Regions from separate parts of the Brevibacillus halotolerans genome, predicted to be linked through region 1. Evidence: riboswitches for the same ligand, from Rfam matches in the RefSeq annotation. Region 1 holds a riboswitch; the other holds the start of a gene.
What was found. Region 1 has a riboswitch for cyclic di-AMP ahead of O0550_RS20270 (C40 family peptidase). Riboswitches for the same ligand answer to the same signal wherever they lie in the genome.

Region 1 (8,070 bases):
GCAGCTTTAACCTGATCATGCAATTCTGCATTATGCGTGGAGAGTCGCTGTAACGATGCCACTTGCCCCTCCCATTTAGCTGCAAGTCGATTTAACTGCCAGCCCAATTCGCCAATCTCATCCGAGCCTAATTCCGGTACCCGATAAGATAACATACCGCGTTCTAAATTCATCGTCGCCTCCCATAAGGAATGCAGACGCTTTTTTAACAGATTGCCAGCGATATAACCGCTGACTAGCCCAACAACTGTAGCCACTACTAATCCTACAACCAATTGAAAAAAGAAAATACGCCAGCTAAATTCAACGGTCACTGATACATGTAGATATTTAGCCAACCACTCATTGACCTCCGGACGATCCTTACTAAAATGACCGATCCATAGGAAAATACCAAACATCGTCAATACCGTGCTGTTTGTCCAGAACAGCGCTTGTTGAACCGCCTGCCACTGAATACTTTTTAATGTCGAATAGGATTGTTTCATATGTCTGTACACCCTCTCATCAGATGTACTTGACATCAATATCGCCCACCCAGAGCGAAATGATGATTTTTACTTTTTCAGTAGCTTCTGCGTAGTTATGAGTGGACAGCATCACCTTACGCGTAATCCCATTTTGACGATGGCCTAGTACTTCCAATTCTCCAATAGTCACCTCTGCCATCACCTGTACTGGCATATCGACCGGAACATAGATCGTGACATCTCCAATCCAGCCGTTGATGACTAGTGTACCTTCCTTTTCAGGAATGACAGCACGGGACAGATCAATAACCACATCGCCGATCCCCTGCCAAATCCGCATATTTTTTAGCTCAAAACGACCAGAAATCAATTTATAATCACCAATTAACGAGCTACGTGTATCCTGTGGATTATGAATGTGTACGTGATCGTAAAACGTCTTATCAAAGCTTTTATGAAAGGATTTATCGCTAGATTTGTGCTGTTCTCTATGCGTGCCTTCTTGAGCCGAAATTGGTTCATCAGGCCCCGTATCAGAATAATAAGAACCAGAATAGCATTCGCCTTCAATTTTAGGCCCAAACTTTGAATAGGACTCCTTCTTTGCCTTTTGATTATTCTGCTCGCCTGTATAAAAGCTTTGACTCGTAGGCTGTGTCTGAATATCTGCCTGCTTTTTTTCTTGTGCCTTTTTCCGCTGACTCTCCTTAAGTAACGCATCCATTTCAAGATCGAGATCATCTTGCTTAGCTGTGTCTGCTGATTGAGAATAAGCGGTTGTTTCTTGCAGCTTCTCTTCTGTATAAGTAAAGTCTTGGCCAAAATCATTCTGATTTCGACCTTTACGACGTATTAATCGAATGCCATAGTAAATAAAGAACATGGAAAAAATAAAGCCGAACAAATTATGAATGGCAATACCAAACCATTCCTGAAAAATATTAAGAATACCAATGGTTAATAAGATACCACCGGTAATTTTTCTTCCTCTTTTCCAAAATCGATACCCCCAAAAAATAAAGAGCAGAGGCCATAAGGAAAAAATGCTGAAAAAAATCAGCCCTAAATTATTGAGGAAGAGGCCTAAACCGACAAAGATGATAATGGTACCTGCCACCATTTTTTCTACGCGAGAAAATTTCAAACGAAGCCTACTCCTCTCTCAACTGATTTTTATCTTTTCTTACATACATAGACAAAAGCTGGTGGGATATTAAACGGGGTAAATTTAATATCTACCGTAGAAAATCGCGATTCCAGTTCATTCTTCAGTTGCAAGGAGTACTGAAAGGTAACAAAAACCCCATCCGGTTCAAGGGATTCTACCACACAATCTAAGATATCACTGCGTAGCTTTTCAGGGAAAACAGCAAATGGCAGTCCAGAAACAATAGCATCCAGTGAAGGAATATTTAATTCATTCATATACTCTGATAATCTGACCGCCTCCGAGCAAATTGGTACCTGAGGAAAACGATGATGCAGCATTTGCTGGAATTGTGGATCACGCTCCACGATAAAAAACCGTGCATCCTTCTTCATCTGAGTAAGAATAGCACGTGTAAAAACACCGGTTCCTGGCCCCAATTCGGCAATATGTCCTACTTGCTCCCATGGAACATTTTTCATCATTAGACTACTTAAAAAACGCGAACTGGGGATCACGCTCCCTACTTGTCCCGGTCGCGAGACAAAGCGTCTCAGAAACACAAGTAAATCTGACATCTAGTAAACCCTCCTAGGGGAAAAGCAGCCCTAAACAGGGCTGCTGTGTGTAATAATATCTAGTTCTTTGTTGCTGACTCTATTTCTTCCCTATTTTCAGTGGATTTTCCTGCCAACTTCTCCTTTAATTTTGCTAATTCATAATCTAACTCGTCTTTTTTGTCCAGCTTTTTCAATGAACGGTGGTATTCAGAGTCCTCATACATACCACTCATGCTAGCTTCCGCTTCCATTTGCATTACTTTTTCCTCCATACGATGAAAACCGCGAGCCGCATTTTCAACACCTATGCCTGTTACATAAGAGTTTACTTGCTTTTGTGTACGGGCTACTTGAGCTCTGGACATTAACATATACTTTTTCGCACGCATTTTATAGAACTCTTCTTTTAGTTCAGCTAATTTTTCACGCATTTGCTGGGCAGCATTACTAGATGAATCCAATAATTCTTTTAATTCGAGTGCACGTGATTCGTATGTCTTCTGATCCAATAAAGCACGTCTAGCCAATTCGTCCTCGCCTTCAGTAAGAGCAAGCATTACTTGGCGCTCGCGTTTAGTTGCTAAAGTATTCGCCTCTTCATATTGTTGGCGGAATTTCTTCTCCTGAGCCACCTGACGAGCTACCGCTACTTCTACCCGACCAATCTCCGCTTCCATATCACGCATGTATTGTGTAAGCATAACAACCGGATCTTCTATGGAATCAATCGCATTATTTACGGAAGCCACCGTTACATCACGCAGTCTTTTAAAAATACTCATTTTAGAATTCCTCCTTAGAGTTTATCATTTTTTGGTTTTTGTAATCAAAACAAATCCTTATGTTGACGTTTCTTTAACTCGTTTTCCCAACGATCTAGCTTATCTTCACGCAATACACTTTGGGCCCATTCTCTCTCCCACATCGATGGAGTTGATTCATACGGAGCCGTATGTCGTTGGCCTTTCATAAGCTTACATCCAAAGTAGATGATCGCAATCGCTAGCAAGCAACCAAATAGCAAGCTCAATTTATTTAAGAGCATTAATAGCCCGAAGAGGAAAACAAATATTCCCCATCCTTTATTTCCTGTTGAGCCAGCGCTTAACACCTTTTTGCAACCATAGACCATTAACAGTCCTGCGATAAACATGGGGATTAACCTGTCGATTCCTAGCCCTAGTTTGTCAAGCAATACCAGTACCCCTACGACAATCAGCGTAAGCCCCAGAAATAATTTTCCGGATTGCCCTTGCAAGTGTTTTCCCTCCTTTTTTCATTCGCTTGTTGTTCATGACCTTATTGTAGTCGACCCTGAAATAATCTATAACGGGCGAGCGGATGGTTTTCGACTCAGCCCTGAGTCGGAGAGAATGTCCATCCTTGAAAGGAAAGATAGATTACCCTATTACATAGATAGGAAAATTAGATAAAGCAACAGGAAACGACAGAAATTTTCACCTTGTTTCTACTAATAGAAAATAGAAGAGAAATGTCACTCTTATCAAAAATAGATAAGACGGGTATTCTCCAAAAAGATTACTTAAAAATATGTCGAAATGGTGAACTTTAATATAAAAAAAAGGGAAATCGCGACGAAAGTAGAATTTAATCTCTCTGTGTAAAAAAAAATCGAAAATTAGCCGAACTCCAGACAATGGAAACGGGGGAACCAAACTTTGGGGTGAATAGCTGTTCTTTCAAAACAGCTTAGGGAAACCTTTCGACCGAACCCATCAGCTAACCTCGGAGGCTTAAAAGGAAGGGGCTCTTTCGTTGCGTAAGTTTGTGTGTTCCATACTAACGACTGCATTACTAGCCGTGGGTGGAGGTTCTGTATTCGCATCCTCCGACTCATTAGACAAGACCATCAATCCTTTGTATGGCGTACCTTACAAAGCAGCCGGTAAATCTACTTACGGTTTTGATTGCTCCGGATTTACTGGATACGTGTTTGGGGCTTTAGGTGCAAAACTTCCAGCTTCTTCTTCTGCCCAATTTGAAATCGGGGAATCAGTAGATCGAGAAGACCTGAAACCAGGAGATTTAGTGTTTTTTAACACGAATGGAAGAAGCATCTCACACGTAGGCATCTATATTGGAAACAATATGTTTGCTCACTCGGAAACAGGAATTGGAGTAACGAAGACAAGCCTTGATGATCCCTACTATTGGAGCAAAAAATACGTAGGCGCTAAACGTGTAGCAATTCCAGAAATGGAAGACTAAAATCTTTTTCACGGAAGCTGAAAAAGAAGCACAACCTTTTTATACAAAAGCCAGGGACATGAGTCTCTGGCTTTTTCTGACTATAATTAGTACCAGCTCACATGATAAGACTATATCTTTCCTTATATTTAATTGTGCCATACACCCCTATCCATGATATGATGAAATTAACTGCATTTCGTAGAAACTAGGAGGGTCTCCCTTGAAAGATCATATTTTTGTCGTGGACGATAACCAAGAGATTGTCGATCTGCTCCAAGATATTCTTGAGAATGAAGGTTTTGACGTTTCTCATGCTAATAGTGGAGAAGAAGCACTTGCAAAGCTAGATAGCGGGCTAACCCCCAACCTCATTTTACTTGATATCATGATGCCACATATGAGCGGATATGAACTATGCGCGCAAATTCGCCGTGAACGGGAAATGCCTATCATTTTCTTAAGTGCAAAAGGTAAACCAGTAGATAAAGTTGTAGGACTAGAAATCGGTGCTGATGACTATATCACCAAGCCTTTTGATACGGAAGAATTGTTGGCTCGCATCCGTGCTCATCTTCGCCGCTATGACCGTTTGAGAAAATTAACTGCCCAGAATGAACAACTAGACAAGGAAGCTGGAAATTCAGCTCTCACCATCTTAAAATTCAAAGGGTTGGAAATTCATAAGGAAACTTACTCTGTCTATGCAGGGGAAAATAAAATTGATTTATCTACAAAAGAATTTCAATTATTAACCTTTCTAGCAGAGAATCCAGGTATTGTTTTTACCCGAGAGCAAATCTATGATCGCGTATGGGGCTATGGTTATGGCTCACTTAATACTGTTACGGTACATATTAAGAACCTGCGCGAAAAGCTAGAAACTGAACGCACATTTATTAAAACACAATGGGGAACTGGTTACGTCTTTATTGGGGAGCGTATCTAATTCGTGAAAATCAGCAATAAAATACTGCTCGCCTTTTTAGCTGTCATCGTGATTCATATTTTGGCCTATCGCTTTGTTTTTCAAAACATTATTGTGGATCAGCTTAAAACAGATCGCCACGAGCAGTTTTTGCTGGGAAAAGAAGTGGCTGAGAGAGTCAGCTTTAATGAAGTGATTCGTCGTTCCTTGTTTAAAGATCCCAATGAATTAAAAGAATTAACGAAACAGTTACCAGAAGACCTGATGTATACGATTGTGGTAGAGGATGAGAATGGACATGCCATTACCACGAAAACCTCCGAAGCCTATAATGCAAAAGGCAAAGGATTAAAAAAGGTAATAGCAGAGTATTCCATTGATCGTAGTGCTCCTGTACAAGGTAGGACTGTTGTTCGATTTTATACAGATGATTATGATATTCTCTCTTCTAAAGGAGTTACCATGATCATTGTGTATATTTATGTCAGCTTAATTTTCATAGGTATTATTCTATTTATTGTGGTCATTCGTTGGATACTCCGCCCTGTTAATGAGCTTTCTCGTGTTACTCAGGAAATTAAGCTAGGCAAACGAGATGTTGCCTTTTCTTATCAATCTACCGATGAATTTGGGCAACTATTCCGCTATTTCGATGACATGGTGGAAGAGCTCAATTTTGTCGAGGAACGACAACAAGAATTGATGGCTGCGATTGCGCATGATTTTCGCACGCCTTTAACTACAATCAAGGGGTACGCCTCTTATATTGCTTCAGGTCGGGTTACCGATCTTGAGCGAATACAGAAGCAGATGGCAAAAATAGAAGACAAGGCTCTTGATTTGGAAAACCTATTGGATGAGCTACAGGATCATAATCAATTGATGGGTCGTTTTCCACTCAACCTAACTCGTATTCATATCCGAACATTCGCTAGCAACATCGCTGAGGAATACGCCACCCGTCTGGAGCAAAGCCCCATCAGCTTTTCCAGTAAATTCCGCGTTTCTGATTCCTTACATATGGAGGCGGATGAGCAAAAGCTACGACGTGTTTTAGAAAACCTACTAAATAACGCGATACATTATAATAAACCTGATGGAAGTATCCTGTTTACCTGTGATATGGGAAACAATGAGGTGAGCTTCTCTGTCATTGATAAAGGGGACGGTATCGCAGAAGAAGATTTATCGAAAATCTTCACCAAATTCTACCGTGCGGAAAAATCACGTAATCGCAATAGTGGTGGTACAGGATTAGGCTTAACAATTTGCCAGCGACTTGTTGAACGGCATTCTGGAAAAATCACGGTAAGCAGTCAGGTAGGTATAGGAAGCGCCTTTACCGTAACCATTCCGCTTAAACAGAAAAAAACAGCTCCTGATATACCTGTACCACAGGATTAGGAGAACCAATCGTTTTTCCTACAGGATAATCGACTAAGAAGGTCACTATAAAAAATACCGCATCCGAGCTACTAACTTGGATGCGGTATTTTTTTATGGCTGTGTTATCGGTTCCTTACTGCCATACAGACGGTATCCCCGGATTATGCCTCTCGTTCCTCAAGTAATCGCAAGGATTCAATACAATACTCCACAATTTCATTTATATCAGGGATATTTCCTTCATCGATTTTCCGATGAAAATCCAGTTTAATTCGTACCTGAAATTGTTCAGGCGGCCATCTAAATTCCTGATGCTCATCTACTGTAAACATGACCTGTTGTGTGATATGCGGTCGATGGCCCCAAATTTCATTTAACAAATCAATTACTTGAACAGATTCGTAGCGTACATCCCTCATTGATACATCGAAATGAATGCATATCCGACAGCCCATCGGTACAGCAAGCGTTTGCTCTAACTGCTCACTTGCGATATCCGCTAGTTCTGTTGAGAGCTGAATTTCGGCAGTAACCTTATGCCTGCTATCGTCTTCCTTGGAAGACAATAAATGAAATTGAATATGAAAATAGCGTCCAAATTTAGCCAAATCAACAGCATCTACTCGATTTATTACCAAAATATCGCCATCCAAATCATGATCATAAACAGCGCCTTCTAATACAACCTTTATATTGTCATAAATAATTGGATGAAACATCAAATAGCTCCTCTCCATATTCTGTTCTTAGAATGCCCTGTTTTTTTGGCTGGTGCAAGTAAAACGAAAAGAAAAATGAATGACTTCAATCCTTTTCTCATTAACAGCTACATTCATACACAAAATGTATACCAATAAAAAAAAGCCACTCTGCTTGACTGGCAGAATGGCTTAAGAAAGGGTGTGTATAGGGAGAAAAGAAAGGGTTCCATAAAAGAGTATTTTATTGCAAATTGATTAAGCTTCTACGATGATGTACTTCTTCTCGGAGCACTCCAAGCATTCGGACATATAGGATTCGGCTTGTTCTGCAATCGGTTGACCACAGCATTCACATTGTTTTGGTCCCAATGTAGCAAAGAAATGAGTCAATTTCTCCATGTTAATCGCCTCCGTATGTTTTCGTGCTTCAATTGTCATTTGTTGATTTTATTGTACTACAACAGTCTCTAAATAAAAAATCTTGTTATATCACATTTTACAGCGATTATCCGGTATTTGGTTACCCTATCTCTCGAATACTCTTTATTTCTCTGTATTAATACTATTTTTACTAAATAACACTGTTATAATACAAGAAATAATATCCAGTGCTGAAAAGGACTGGGTAAACAACAGGTTACTACACCTAGAAGGAAAGGAAAAATGAATT
Region 2 (8,070 bases), on a different contig from region 1:
TCAAAACGATAAACTGCTCCCAGTTTTCTTTGCAATTCGCCTTTATAGTAATCTAATTCTTGTTTTAATTGATCGACAGTAGCAGACAAAGCGTGAAGCTGCCGCACATCCTGAAACATAACAGTTCCTAGCACAGCAATCATGTTCCCATCCCGATAAATAGGGACACGGTTCGCTATCATATCACGGCCGTTAATCCGTTGAACCTCAGCCAATTCAGCTAATCCGGTCTTAGCTACTATATGCATGCGCGTATTCTCAATGACTGAAGTAACATGTCTGCCGATTGGATTAGCTATCCCGATGAAATTCCGATATGTATGATTCATCATTAGAATGATGCCTTCTGGATTAGTGACCACTATACATTCATATGCTTGTTCAAATACATCCTCTACTAGTTTTAGGTATTCCGACGATGCTGCGGTCTGAAAAACCATTAGTCATCCCTCCTTCTAGATCGTAACAAATGATATTCTTCCATTTATCTACCATTAGTTATAGGTTTGTTTCCTCCTAGTACCCATCTTCACTTTTCTTACATACTTTCAATTTTCAGATTTTTACTCTAAAATGAACCTCCTATTTAACTTTTCCACATCCAGCTTGTCTTATAGTAGACTTTGATAGGAGGATGTTTTTTACAATTCATTCTAATTTATTCCTGCTTCATCTGCTTCGCTCTCCTCCTCCACATAACAAATGTGCTGTTTTTTTCAAAACTACCTGTTACCAAGGCCTTCATTTTCTATCATTTTGATCCAGCTTCATCCCTTTAGCCGCTTGATCTCTTCCTTATTCCTCCTTTTCTCATCAAATTTTAATAGGAATTTTTATCTACTTTTACCAGTTATCTACCGCTTTTTCCGTGCTTGCAACTTTGTTATTCTGAGTTTGCCGAAACTTCCCAAGTCATGAGAAGTGCGGGGGATGACCGATGGTGTAAGGCTTATGCTAGCCACCTGGGGTGAATCACACATAAATGCTGCGTAGGGTTGTATCCTCAATCCGAACCCGACAACTAACCTCGTAGGTAAAAAAAAGGAGCGATGAATAATGAAGAAAAATTGGATGTCTAAAACGGTATTTGCATTGGCAGTAGGAATGGCAGTAAGCGGTGTCGCTACGTCTGCATTTGCTGCTTCTCCAGTATGCGCGGTAAAAAATCTACCAGCCAAACAAGATATTGCTTCATTGACTGAATTACTTAATCAAAAGCAAGGGAAATCCAAGGATTGCCTTCCTACAGATCTATTAAATAGCCTATTGAATCAATCGAAAGATAAGGACAACTCCATTTTTCAAAAGTTAAAAAACATTGAAGATTCGGGCACTAAATCACCTTCTGCACCAAAGATTGAAAACAGATTTGCTGACGATTCCGATGAAGCTTCTGTAGACAAACAGAAAAAACCTTCTATGAAACAAGAGAGAAAAGATAAAGCTTCAAAAGAAAACGTATCTGCTGACGCAAGCGCAATGGTGAACGAAGTAGTAGATATCGTAAACAAAGAACGTGCTAAAGCTGGTCTGAAACCACTTAGCATGGATACAGAGCTAGCTAAAATGGCAACAGACAAAGCAAAAGACATGGCAGACAACAATTATTTCGACCATGATAGCCCAACCTTCGGATCTCCATTTAACATGATGGATCAGTATAAGATTTCCTACCAAACAGCGGGCGAAAACATCGCTGAAGGCCAACGTTCTGCTGAAGAAGTAATGAAAGACTGGATGGGCAGCGACGGACACCGTGAAAACATCATGAATTCTTCCTTCACAAAAATCGGAGTAGGATACTACAACGGTTACTGGGTACAAGAATTCATCGGATAAGCAATTCTCTCAAAATAGAGGAGCAACAAAGCCTCTATCCATGTTATCTCATAAAGACAGGCGAAATTCATCATTTCGTCTGTCTTTTTTATATGCTTCTTTGACTTAATTGATTTTATATAACAGGACAAGATAATGTATTACTAGAACACAAGAGGAAACGTGTACCCGAACCGGAGGAATCTGTTATGAAAAATCGCTTTACAATTGGCAAAATGGCTCGTATGCATCGTATCGCGGAATCAACGCTTCGCTATTATGATGAAAAGGGCATTTTTCAGCCCAAAACTATTGACCAGAAAACCCAGTACCGTTACTACACCATTGACCAATTTTCTACTTTGACTTCTATTAAGTTTTTTCGCCATTTAGGGATTCCCCTACAAGAGATTAAAAGATTTATGGATGAACGTACACCCGATTTGGCTTTGGACATCCTAGAAAAGCAAAGAACATCTCTTCAACAAAAACAACAGGAAATTGTCTACATGTTAAATCGCTTGGAAAGTAAGATCACAACCATTAAACAAGGCGTAGATAAACCGGATGATTCCGTGGTATTTAAAGAGTTACCAAAGCGATATATTCACTCCATAGTCGTGGAAGCAGAACTCTCTGATGAAGAATTTGAATATCACCTTAATACCTTGCAAAGCGATCTTCAGCTTTTAGAGGTATCCTTATTTGCTGGTGATATCGGTACCTCTGTGTCCAAATCCGCCATCCTCAAAGGAGACTATCAAGATTACAACAGTTTATTTATTATGATTGATGATCTCCCCGTCGATAAAGAGCGCTATGCCAGTATTCCTGCTGGTCTGTATGCATGTACAATGCATTATGGGCCTTACGAACAGCTTGATCAGTCATATGAACGCCTCCTTTCAGCGATCAAACAGTGTCATTATGAGATTACAGACAAATCCTATGAGCTAGGCATTGTAGATTTGTCTATCACCAGTGAATCGGATGAATTTATTACTGAAATTCAAATCCCAATTCAGCCTCTATCCTCCTTATAAATCACTGATTTCAACAGAATTTATTGACTCGCAAACAAAAAATTTTCTACGCCCCCTTGAGTTTCAAGTAGCTTGAAGGTTTACAATAAGAGCTATCACAAGGAGGTCGTATTATGACAGACGCAGCAATTAAACTAAGGGAGACCCCCGTGCCAAAGCTATTCATCTCTTATCTCATCCCTTCTGTACTCGGCATGTTACTGATGTCGATTAATATTTTTGTGGATGGAGTATTTGTTAGCCGCGGGGTGGGACCAGAAGGATTAGCCGGGGTAAACATCTCCGTACCCGCCTTTTCTATCTTCCTTTCTATCTCTCTTTGGATTGGAATGGGTGGAGCCACTCTCTACTCGGCTGCCTTGGGAAGAAATGAAGTAACACACGCTCGCCAGATTTTTACCCAATCTTTTGCACTGGCACTTCTATTGGTTAGCCTCATCATGGCTGTTTGCTTAACACATATCGAACAAATAGCCTATATTTTTGGAGCTGACAAGACAATCCTGCCTTATGCACTTGATTATTTACATGTGCTGTTAACCTTCGGGATCGTTTATGTATTAGAAAACATCCTGAGCATTTTTATCCGTAATGATGGAAACCCCAAGCTAGCGATGATGGGCCTAATCGTCACATCGGTTCTGAACATACTATTTAACTATATCTTTATTTTCATGATGGGAATGGGTGTAAAGGGAGCGGCCTACGCTACGATCTTATCGGCTGCTATCGGATTTTTAGTGCTACTTACCCACTTTTGGAAGAAAGGTAGCACATTGCGTTTTGTGGCATTCCGATTTCAGCTAAAGGAAATCAGGCAAATCGTAAATATTGGCTTTCCTAGCTTTATTGCGGAGAGTACGATCGCGATCACTACTTTAGCGTACAATCTGGCTTTCATGAAATATCTGGGGGCACAGGGGGTTGCAGCCTATGCCATCGTCAACTATATTCATGCAATGCTATTGTTATTGTTCATGGGGGTAGGAGCGGCTCTGCAACCGATTGCCAGCTTCCATTATGGTGCTCAATTAAGTGAACGATTGCGAGCTAGCTTACGTTTAACAGTAAAAACTGGCTGGGGCTTCGGAATCGCCGCCTTACTTTTTGGCGTTTTGTTTTCGAATGTATTTATCATGTTATTTGACATCCAATCAGAAGAATTGATTCAAATCACCGTGAACGGGATGAATCTATTTTTTATCAACTATCTTTTCTTAGGATATAATCTTGTATATGGGGAGTATTTCCAAGCCATACAGAAGATACGCAAATCACTGTGGATTATTTTAACCCGTGGTGTCTTGCTGGTTATTCCTTTGGTGTTTATCCTGCCAAAATGGTTCGGGGTAAATGGCATTTGGCTCGCAATCCCTATTGCCGAAGCATTGACCGCATTAGGCATTCGTATGTTAAATCGCAAAACACCACCTGTTCCACAATTTACAAAGCGCGAAACAGAAGTTACTGTCTAACAAGTACGAAAAAGGTAGCCCGAAATGAGCTACCTTTTTTATATACATGCAAAATCAATTGATCTTCAATCAAAACCTTGTTGGTTGCTGTTATCCTTGTACCAAGCTTCTTTTCGCTAAGGCTAGAGCACCGCACACTCCTGCATTATCCCCTAGTGCCGGTGGAACAATATAGGTTGACAAGTCGTTACAGAAATACTGATTTTCACTCACATAGCCTTGTAATAGCTCGCTCAGTTGCTGTCTTACTAGGGGAAATAGCTGCTCCTGCTTCATAACCCCGCCGCCTATGATGAGCCTTTTAGGTGCTAAGATAAGGACATAATTCATCAACGCTTGAGCTAAATAATAAGCCTCCAGCTCCCAGACCTCTGTGCTTGCTTGCAATTTTGCTCCCTTTTGATTCCACCGTTTTTCAATAGCTGGTCCAGATGCCATGCCCTCTAAACAGTTGCCATGGTACGGACACACACCTGTAAACGAATCGAGATGGTGTGGTTTTACCAAGATATGTCCCATCTCTGGGTGAGACATACCGTGTAATAGCTTTCCTTCAACAATAGCCCCAACACCAATTCCCGTACCTACTGTCATATAGATGCAACTATCTAAGCCTTTTGCGGCACCCCAAGTAGCCTCACCCAATGCAGCAGCATTTACATCTGTATCAAACGCAATCGGAACAGAAAAATGCTCTTTCATATGACCAAGCACGTTATAATTTCTCCAAGCGAGCTTTGGCGTATTCCTTACATATCCATAGGTAGCACTAGCTGTGTTTAGATCAATCGGTCCAAACGAGCCTATTCCAATCACATCTAGCTTCTTTTGGTGTAAAAAGGTTATTACCTGCTCCAAGGTTTCTTGAGGAGTCGTGGTTGGAAAGCTGCTTCTCTCCAAAATCTCTCCAAATTCATTTCCGATTGCACAGACAAACTTTGTTCCCCCTGCTTCCACTGCCCCTAGTCTCATTTCTTGGTGCACTCCTTTGTAGCCTGAATGGTTTTACATCATCTTTTGCTTACTGGTATAAGCCACTCTTACTATCAGATGCTACCACTTCGGTTTCTTCACTGTGCTTTCCTTCTGCTGGTGCTCCATGGGAGCCACCTTGCAAATTTAAAAGAACACATCCTGCGATGATCAATAGAATAGCAATCACCTTTTGTAAGGATAGACTATCCTTAAACCAAATAATCCCAATGGTCGCGATTAATGCAGTACCGATTCCTGACCAAATTGCATACACAACGCCAACCTCTAATTTTTTTAAAGCTAAACTTAACGAGGAAAAGCAAATCAGATAAAACACAAACATAAGAATGGTTGGCCATATCTTCGTTAATCCATTCGACAGCTTCATCATAGTCGTGCCTGCAACCTCTAATAAAATAGCTACTCCCAAAAAGACCCAACTCATTTCGCTCTCTCCTCTCTATTTGCTGACTCACTCTCTCTATCTCTTACACCCTCCACCATGATATCCATGATGGCTTCCAGCGCCTCATGCACTGTCATTTGCTGCTGTGTGAGCGGAGATTGATAGGTCATCTGCTGTAAGGAACCTATAAACATCTGGATAAAAACCTTCACATTCACAGGCCGAAAGACACCTTCTGCAATGCCTTCTTCCATAAATCTGCTTATATTGTCCCATCCCTCATGCATAAGCGTATTAAAAATCTGCCACTGCTCAGGATAAAACCTCTTTAATTCTTCTAAGAATCGTAAATCAAACGTGATAAGCTCACTAGGAATCACGAAGAACAACTGCTTTAATTTTTCAATTGGTCCCAGCTGCTCATGTTGTAAGATTTCTGTTTCTTTATTGAAATAATGCTGCATATCCTGCTGAATAATGTAGGCTAGCAGCTCCTCTTTGGATGTAAAAATACCATATAAGGTTTTCGTGCTAACGCCTGCATGCTGAGCAACGTTTGCCATTGTGAATTTGACACCATATCGCTTCACCTCTTCAATCGCACACACTGCAATGCGATTTTGCATTGAGATCACCCCCTCTGGAACCAAGGAAAATATTTTATTTTTTATATTTTCCACTGTTACTATTTTAAAATAAAAAACATTTGTTAGCAATCCCCTACCACTCATTCCCTTTGACGAAGCTATGTTACTATTCCCCTATTATTCAATTTACTTAGCCCCATAGGTAGAAAATAAAGCTTTTACCAGATAGGCGGCTTCTGTCCCAACACTGCCTTGCTGATGAATCGGTACACGTTGCCCTATAAAAAAAACAGAGTGCTGGGAATTCTCTCTTCCAACACTCTGCTTGTCTGTTGCTATCTGCAATAGCTTATGCACTTCATTTGGCCACTATGCCGTTCTTGTTAGCAAATTACCAATAAATTTTTGCCCAGCTCTATACTCACTTCTTTTGTCCTTACTCGGTATCTGTCCCTCTTTTCACTACAAGCAGACAAATCGTAATCATCACAAAGGCAACTAATGCTAAGAAAGGTATTGTGATGAAGCCGAGCCAATTAATATACTCACCTGTACATGGCACACCTTGCGTACAGAAGGACATTCCTTTCATAAAAGGAACCTTCTGTACGCTATAGTGGTAAGCCGAAGTGATCATGCCAATAATCGAAAGCGGCAAAATGTATCTATAGATACTGGTATCATTGCGATACACAGCCATCCCCAACAGGATTGTCAAAGGATACATTAAGATTCGCTGATACCAGCAAAGCGTGCACGGGACAAAATGCATTACTTCACTAAAATAAAGGCTGCCAACCGTGGCAATAATTGCAGTAATCCAGGAAAACACTAACGGCTTGTTCATACGCTATTTCCCCTCTGTAACAGGGTTAGCGGCTTCTTCTACAGCCTTTTTGAAGTCATCCATGGTAGTTCCCTCAAATCGCTTACCATTAATGTATAAGGTTGGGGTTCCTCTTACATCCAGCCTTTTTACAATAGCCAAATCCTTGTCAACAGCCGCTTGGTATTTCTTAGCCGTAAAAGCCTGCATAACCTTTTCCGTTTGCTTTTGATCAGCGATTTGACCGATAAGACCTTTTAGCTTATCCTCTGTAAAATAATCTTGTTTTTCCAGACTAAGGTCCTCTGGCTGGTTTTTATATAATAAATCATGGAATTTCCAGAAAAAGTCATTCCCTAATTCTCCATAAACCGTTTCAGCAAATAAAGCTGTTCGGTGAGAATCTACAGCAAGAAATGGATCTTGGAAGAAATAAAACTGAGCTATTCCAGTCTCCACAAAATCTTTATCAATTTGTTTTACAAGCTCTTCATTAAATGTTTTGCAGGCTGGGCATTTATAATCACCAAACTCTATAATTTTAACTTTGGCAGTCTCTTTACCAAAGTAAGGCTGCCCTTCATAATCTGTAGCTTCCATCAATGCCAGTTGCGTTGATTTTGGCATAAGAAAGAGATACGCTACTACTAAAACAGCTATGATTCCGATACTCCAAAAAATCCATTTTGAAGATTGATCAGAGGATTGTCCTTTTTTACCTGATCCAGCTTTCGTCTTTTTGTTGTGTTGCTTTTTCAACTTGACACCACCCATACTATTATTTATTTACTTACAAAAGTACAGTTATTTTCCATAGTAGTTGATCTTGGACTTTATCGCAATGCTGTGATCTTCTCTAAAGTGGATATTTTTTGAACGAATTGTAACATTACTTCTAGTTTTCATTTTTTTCTAATCAGCAATCCTTGTCGAGTATCTC

Region 2: it holds a riboswitch for cyclic di-AMP, as region 1 does, so the genes downstream of both, O0550_RS14170 (CAP domain-containing protein) here and O0550_RS20270 (C40 family peptidase) in region 1, are expected to answer to the same signal.

The regions. Positions count from the first base shown of each region.
Region 1 is NZ_JAPTNK010000020.1:41,183-49,252, reverse strand. Features, by position in the region: gene O0550_RS20295 (HAMP domain-containing sensor histidine kinase) at 1-488, opposite strand, end outside; gene liaF (cell wall-active antibiotics response protein LiaF) at 508-1,614, opposite strand; gene O0550_RS20285 (class I SAM-dependent methyltransferase) at 1,644-2,195, opposite strand; gene O0550_RS20280 (PspA/IM30 family protein) at 2,255-2,959, opposite strand; gene O0550_RS20275 (LiaF transmembrane domain-containing protein) at 3,004-3,435, opposite strand; cyclic di-AMP (ydaO/yuaA leader) riboswitch at 3,809-3,947, shown strand; gene O0550_RS20270 (C40 family peptidase) at 3,954-4,406, shown strand; gene O0550_RS20265 (response regulator transcription factor) at 4,609-5,334, shown strand; gene O0550_RS20260 (sensor histidine kinase) at 5,338-6,717, shown strand; gene O0550_RS20255 (hypothetical protein) at 6,861-7,418, opposite strand; gene yhfH (protein YhfH) at 7,656-7,799, opposite strand.
Region 2 is NZ_JAPTNK010000010.1:133,707-141,776, forward strand. Features, by position in the region: gene O0550_RS14165 (sigma-54 interaction domain-containing protein) at 1-440, opposite strand, end outside; cyclic di-AMP (ydaO/yuaA leader) riboswitch at 886-1,051, shown strand; gene O0550_RS14170 (CAP domain-containing protein) at 1,057-1,839, shown strand; gene O0550_RS14175 (MerR family transcriptional regulator) at 2,028-2,861, shown strand; gene O0550_RS14180 (MATE family efflux transporter) at 2,975-4,336, shown strand; gene O0550_RS14185 (ROK family protein) at 4,427-5,308, opposite strand; gene O0550_RS14190 (DMT family transporter) at 5,358-5,756, opposite strand; gene O0550_RS14195 (TetR/AcrR family transcriptional regulator) at 5,753-6,343, opposite strand; gene O0550_RS14200 (hypothetical protein) at 6,491-6,661, opposite strand; gene O0550_RS14205 (disulfide oxidoreductase) at 6,741-7,151, opposite strand; gene O0550_RS14210 (DsbA family protein) at 7,155-7,889, opposite strand.